3 regions of the Brasilonema angustatum genome follow, and region 3 is predicted to be linked to each of the others. Evidence: riboswitches for the same ligand, from Rfam matches in the RefSeq annotation. Region 3 holds a riboswitch; each other region holds the start of a gene.
The links. A riboswitch is a leader RNA that binds a small molecule or an ion and turns the genes downstream of it on or off. The one in region 3 is predicted to bind cyclic di-AMP.
Positions count from the first base shown of each region.

Region 1: another riboswitch for cyclic di-AMP. It lies ahead of AC5JM2_RS33875 (hypothetical protein); the one in region 3 lies ahead of AC5JM2_RS20510 (glycosyltransferase).
Region 2: another riboswitch for cyclic di-AMP. It lies ahead of ntrB (nitrate ABC transporter permease); the one in region 3 lies ahead of AC5JM2_RS20510 (glycosyltransferase).

Region 1 covers NZ_JCACKO010000154.1:52,015-54,289, forward strand. Annotated here, with positions in the region: gene AC5JM2_RS33870 (SLC5/6 family protein) at 1-987, opposite strand, end outside; gene AC5JM2_RS33875 (hypothetical protein) at 1,014-1,259, opposite strand; cyclic di-AMP (ydaO/yuaA leader) riboswitch at 1,523-1,642, opposite strand.
Region 2 covers NZ_JCACKO010000047.1:36,245-38,519, forward strand. Annotated here, with positions in the region: gene AC5JM2_RS10880 (sensor histidine kinase) at 1-355, opposite strand, end outside; cyclic di-AMP (ydaO/yuaA leader) riboswitch at 610-805, shown strand; gene ntrB (nitrate ABC transporter permease) at 902-1,753, shown strand; gene AC5JM2_RS10890 (ABC transporter substrate-binding protein) at 2,015-2,275, shown strand, end outside.
Region 3 covers NZ_JCACKO010000118.1:188,777-191,051, forward strand. Annotated here, with positions in the region: gene AC5JM2_RS20510 (glycosyltransferase) at 1-991, opposite strand, end outside; cyclic di-AMP (ydaO/yuaA leader) riboswitch at 1,153-1,383, opposite strand.

The sequences.
Region 1 (2,275 bases), on a different contig from region 3:
CTCCCCACCTTTCAAAGCAACGGCAAGACCAAACAGAGCATTTGCAGCAGTGACGAGTATACGACTCCAGGTAGATGTCGGCAGAATGTTAAAGTCCAAAATAGTCTTGGTTTGCACTCGCAAGATGCTGCTGCCAATACCCAGCGCGGGAACCAGTAAAGACACAATCACCAGTATACCCAAAGGCTTGTCGATGCCACCGCCGACCCAGGCTAGGATAAACGGGAGAGTTTCTTTACCATCAATACCAGCAGGCAAAATTCCTGCGTTCTGTGCTGCGACAACAACTGTTGAAGGTAAAAAAGCAAGCAGTAGCAGCAAAATTGCGGCTAAAGTACATCCTCGATACAGGCTGTGTACATCTTTTGCCTGAACAAGAAACTGCTGATACTTCATATCTATAGGTACCAGCAGAATTGTAGACAATGAGACGCCCACTATAGTTGGCAAACTCATATGCTTGAGTGAGCTAGCAAATTCTATGGGCGATCGCACATAATCACCAAAAGCGTGTAACACCCACAGTCCATAAAGCAAAGCCAAAAAGTTCAGAATCAGTAACCCCCGCAATATCCAGCCTGCTTTTTCTATTGGGAGTAGGGAAATGATTGCAAACAGGATAGCCAAAACAACCATCGTCGGGAGAGTGGGTATTCCGAAAACCTTGAGGATAAAAGCTCCAGAAATCAACTGAACAGCTTCAATACCAATCAGCGATAACCAGGACATCAGGCTGACAAAAACTTTTACCCCATCTCCATAGGCAGAACCTAGCAATGTCCAAATTGGCTCTGTTCGCTTCCAGTAAAATTTTGCCAGTCCTAAAAGAGCTATTGTACCAAAGCCAAGGGAGACAGTATAAAGACTGCCAGCAGCCCCTAAAGTTAGGGATTTCTCAGCTGTTCCCAAAACAAACCCCAAACCGTAATGCGCGGATACTAGCAGGGCTGCTAGCGAGAAGGTGTCGAGTCTGCGCTCTAAAGCCATATTGGCATCTGCTCCACAAATTTTTTTTAAATTTCCCCGTGAATTTTTACTGGCTCGTGGCTAAACTTCATTAACTCGTAAAGATCATAAGCATATAAATCTTCCTGACTTGGCTCGTCAGTCTGACTTGTTGCCACAATTGGGTCATTGTATGCTTTCGTTCTACCAATCAATAAAAGTTTTTTTCCGGCACACTCTCCAATTAATCTGAATTGATGCTCGGGAAAAAAGTTGACTTCATCTGTATATAACGTCTGATTTTTTATCGGCATATTTTCTCCTCAGTTCTAAGAATTGGTGCAACTGGTTAAAATTTCTTCTCAACCTTTAGTTGGGAAAGATGCTGATTCTTCGTAGTCAAGGGAATTCCTAGTATAGATGCACACAATTACTTGATTTTTTGACTTTTGAATTCACAAAAGATACAGGATATTCCCTAAACTAAATCAACAGATATATGTCTACACTGCCAGTTTTGATAGCAATGCCAGCAAGGAGAACCTGGAGACAACAGCTTGGAATCAGCAGATGCCATAGGTACTCCTTCCAATGCCGACGGAGTTAGCTGACGGGCTAAGACTGGAAGGTGTCTCTCCATTCAAGATTCGCCCCAATACATTGGTTCCTCCGCTTCTAACCCAGGTTTGAAGTTTTTCAACAACCAGACTGGATTGAATTAGGCAAGTTTCACCCATACATTAACTAAAACTATACTGAAACGTCCAAACAGTCAATGCATCTTAACTTTCCACCTCAGGACGAGTGCTATTTAACAACTTATCTAGTTAATATTTACGGTGAATTGTATTAATAATACTCTTATGATGGATGCTTCAGTAATTGGTGAGGAAACGTATATGAGTAAAACCTCATATCTTTATAAATTATACCCAAGAATAAAAAGATTGCTCAGGTAGTGAAACACCTATTTTTTAGGGGAACTGCAAGCGCCATGACTGCCGTACTTGTCAAGTTTAAAAATTAGCAACAGCCTTAATTGGCTGTTACTAGTTAGGAAAAATCATATGATTGACCAAATTGTAAACCAAATTTTAACAACAAGCACCATAGCAGACTTTCAAGCTAAAAAATTTCCGTTGCTATCTAGGTATTTATCACGCCCAGACAACGCGCGAAAGCAGGAATTTCCTCTATATGTAAAGTTTTCAATGTTACCACTTTGTGTGGCGATGCTCCGGAGGACCAAAACAAGCAAGGGGGCAGGGAGTCGGGAGCAAGGGAGAATACTTGCTGCCTCCTTCTTGCGAAACGAAGTGGAGCAGGGGTA
Region 2 (2,275 bases), on a different contig from region 3:
GTACGGCTCGCATTACTTCTTTTGCTGATGCTTGCAGGAATTCTGGCTCTAAAGTGACAAATATTGTGTTACGCAAAAGCCGATACTCTCGTGCAATTTCTGCTGCATCGAAACCTTGTTCCGCCCTAAGAGTTCCATGCTCTAAACTAGCCTGAACTAAGGATTGGACTTCATCATCTTGATATTGAGAAAGCACAGTTGCTAGTGCCAAAAGGACATGGTCAAGATGATTTTCAATAGCTGTACGGCTTAGATGATTGGTGCTGGAAATCTTTTTATCCCTACGAACAGCTTCCAGCCATTGTTTTATAATCCTCTGAGTTTTATCCCGCAGCAATTGACTAAAATCTTTCATCACTCATGGGTGGATAAATATACAACAAATAGAATAAATCATTCTATGATCTAGATCCTAAGCATAGGAATATTACATTGTTTTTACTAAAAATATGTAATAATTAGAAATAAAAATACATATTTTCGTAAATATCTTTATTCATCTATCATTTAGATGAATTTGCTTTCTAAGAAAACTAGTCTTCTAGCCAAAAAAAGTATATCCTAGGGTTGCTTGACGCAACTATTTACTGGTGTTACATTTATCAAAATAGAGTAAGTCAGCCTAATCCAATGAATTGCATTGCATCAGTTGGAGCGGAGGAACCAAAGTATGGGGCGTATCTTAACTAGAAGGAACAAAGAGTAGATGTATCTTTTCGCTTCTTGTTTTTTGCTTCTTCTATAAGAGGGGTATCTCTCAACCCTAGCCCGTCAGCTAACTTCGTAGGCAATGAGAGGAGACTGAAGAGGCAGCATTATTGTAATGTTGTGATCTCATCAGTATCCTTGGCTGGTACTGCTCGGACTAATTGTACCTGCGTAAAGTCTGTTGAGGTCATACATGGTGTTTCAACTTAATGTAGCTGCCATTTTGGCGGTTGCTAGTCGAACAACTTGGAAACGCGCTAAACCTATTATTGTACGGGATGCTTTCTTGCTACCTTTGCTTGGTTTTTTAGGCGTTATTGTTGTGTGGTGGATTGTTGCGCTTGCTAATCATGAGTTGATGCCCACGCCACCTGAAGCGTTAGCAGCAAATTTAGATTACATCCTTAACCCATTTTTCCAAAGAGGGCCAGGCAACTTAGGTATTGGCTGGCTATTAATCGCAAGTATTCGACGGGTCTTATTAGGTTTCACTCTAGGTGCTTTAGTCGCGATTCCTGTTGGTTTTCTCATCGGGATGTCAAGAACGGCAATGATGGTTCTTAATCCCGTTATTCAAATCTTCAAACCAGTATCACCCCTGGCATGGCTTCCTATTGCTTTAGCTATATTTAATTTGGCAGATCCATCGGCAATATTCGTGATTTTCATCACTTCTTTGTGGCCAACAATTATTAACACTGCTCTGGGAGTTTCCAGTGTTTCCAAAGATTATATAGATGTGGCACGAGTTCTTGAAATGCCCCGTTGGCGAAGAATTACAAAAATTATTTGGCCTGCAAGTTTACCATACATTTTTACAGGTTTGCGAATTAGTATAGGCATTGCCTGGTTAGTTATTGTTGCTGTAGAAATGCTTACAGGTGGTATTGGGATTGGCTTTTTTGTCTGGGATGAGTGGAGTCGCCTAAATCTCAATTCCGTTTTTCTTGCTGTGCTAGTCATCGGCTTAACAGGGTTGTTGCTTGATTACGCCATAGGCAGAATACAAGCTTTTGTCACTCGTCGCCCGATAAGTTCAAATTAGTTCTTCATCAAATATATGGTGCTTACCACTGCATTATCGCACCACCGTATTATCACCTCTGATGAAATCTGACCTTTTTAAAAAACTCATCAATTGTAAGTCAGACAGATAAGCCATTTAAAATTCAAAGAACAAATTCACTGTTTTACAAGCAGCCTACCTGCTATTCGTGTACACGAATAAAGTATGTGACAGTCCAAACAAGAACTTTGTATCCCTCGTTATTATTCTGAGTCATTTCGCCGCCGCAGGAGGTTGTTCATGAGTGACGATAACACAAATAACTGGAAGCGACGAGACTTTATCACAGGACTGGGAGCTACAGCACTCGCAACTGGACTATCTTCTTGTGCCATTAACGCTAACCGTGCCCCTAAAGGATTGTCAAAAGCGGCGTCGGCGGTTGAACCAGTCGTAGATCCCAAGACACTAGAAAAACCTAATATTACAGTGGGATACGTACCGGTGAATGACTGCGCTCCCTTTGCTGTAGCGTGGGAGAAAGGATTTTTCCGCAAGTAT
Region 3 (2,275 bases):
TAGCCATTGCTTCTATTGCAACTAAACCAAAAGGTTCGTAGTGACTAGGTACAACACAAACATCTGCTGCTGCATAGTAGGAGGGAAGAACAGCCTCATCTAGGCGACCTGGAAAGGTTATACAGTCTTCCAATCCGAGTTCAGCGACAATGCTTGCGATGCGATCGCGCTCGATCCCATCACAATGACCTGGACGATAACCACCTCCAATAACAAGTTGTAGGTTAGTATGACCCCGCAAACTAGATTTTGCAACGGCTCGTACTAATGTTTCAATTCCCTTGCGTCGATCAAAACGACCTACGTAGAGAATCATCCTAACATCAGGTGCAATTCCCAACTCCTGCCGTGCGGCAGACCTTTGAATCAACCCAAACTTATCGATATCAGTCCCACAGGGGATGACTTCGATTTTTCCTTTAGTGGAAACGAGTCTTCGCATATGTTGCTGTTCTTGAGGACTTGTTGCAACAACCCGATCTACACTTTCTAGACAGGCTTTCTCAACGGCTATTCGCTTGCTAGCAATTGCTGGAATCTCAGAGATAGCATTGTACTTGACTGTTCCTAAAGAGTGGTAAGTATGTAACTGAATTAATGGTTGCTGTTTTTTGAGTTCCATACCCACCCACGAGGACAACCAATAGTTAGTATGAATCAAAGGGTACTGAAATCCTTGCTCCTGCTGGAATGCCTGAAACTCTGCAATAAATTCTGGTAGATGCTCGAATAAGTGATCTCGCCCTATAAACTCAGTAGATCCAGTCTTCAATCGGATCGTGCGACATAATGGTCCATGCTGCACTATCGTAGCCTGCTGTGGACTACTTTGGCGGGTGAACATATCCACCTGCCAACCTTGCTGAGCAAGTGCATAACCAACTTGACGCACATAGACATTTTGTCCTCCAGCCTCTTCCTGTCCAATTTCTGCAGCAGGATCTCCATCAACAGAAATTAGAGCTATGCGATGTTTTCTCGTCGGTAACATAGTTGAACTTCACCATATAGCGATTTTTCCTGCCTCAACAGACCGGAAGAAAAGGTAATATGGTCTTTTCCTCGTAGTCAAGGGCAGGTACAACGAAGCGCACAGATACCAGCCAAGGACACTGACGAGAATAATGCATTACTGATAAGAATGCGGCTCGTTCAGTCTCCTCTCAATGCCGACGAAGTTAGCTGACGGGCTAGGACTGAGAGATGTCCCTCTCACAGAACAGAAGAAAGAAAAAAAAAGACAGGAAAAAAAACCGGAGTAATTTTGTCTTTTTTCATTCTTCATTTTTCATTCTTCGCTCTCCTATGAGATTAGCCCCAAACTTGGTTCCTCCGCTCCAGGCTTACCCCGATGTAACAAAATGTTTTGGGCAATCCGTGGATTAGGCAGACTCATGTAAATTTGTTAATTATTGTATCTGTAAATGTAACTTAAGTCAACCTCTTTGTGAAATTCATTTCTGCAAACTACAAGCAATCATGTGCTCTCATGATGTTCCATTGCAAGTGTATGCAAACACTTAACAGCATTATCTGGCGGTATCGCCAAGTGAAATGATTAGGTACATATTGCGTTTTAGGGTAATATTGCGTTCTTTGTATAAACGTTATCTCCGATTATATATTCGTTGTAGAAAAAAAGTAAGCATGAAACATAAGTTAATAAAACGATATATTTTTTTATCAATCAAAACTTCATGTATCATTTGTGGGCAAAGATCTCTGAGTATTGGTTAAGTAACTCGGCACGATAAAATCAATGTATGTTGAGTTTTGTAACAACTGTGGAATGACATATTTTTTGGCTATTTATAGCAATCCGTGCAGGAGTTGTGAAATTACTCATTGAGGTAGGGAACGCTTAACGCTTAACGCTTAACAGGGAAGAAGAATCTACAAATTTACTTTGTTTTTTCACAAATGAAATAGGACTGCTATATTTATTTGACATTTTGTTACAGAAGTTGATTTTTTAATGCCGACTTACTTACTTCACCACAATAATTTTGAAAGATTGCGTTCTTCAGAGTCCCGATTTCTTGAATAAACCGGGATTCTTGATACATATAAGGGGTCTTCTATTTAATTACATTTACACCTTTCTACTTATGGTGCTTTGAACGTAAATAGTCCACCGTTTTGAACAGGTAAGGAATAGGCAATCTGATCGCGCCCCGCAGATCCATCGCCTGTAAGATTGCTGAAAAATGTTCCACGATGTTCTGGGGTTACTTGAATAGTTACATCATTTACGCCAGACGGAAAGGTAGGGAGA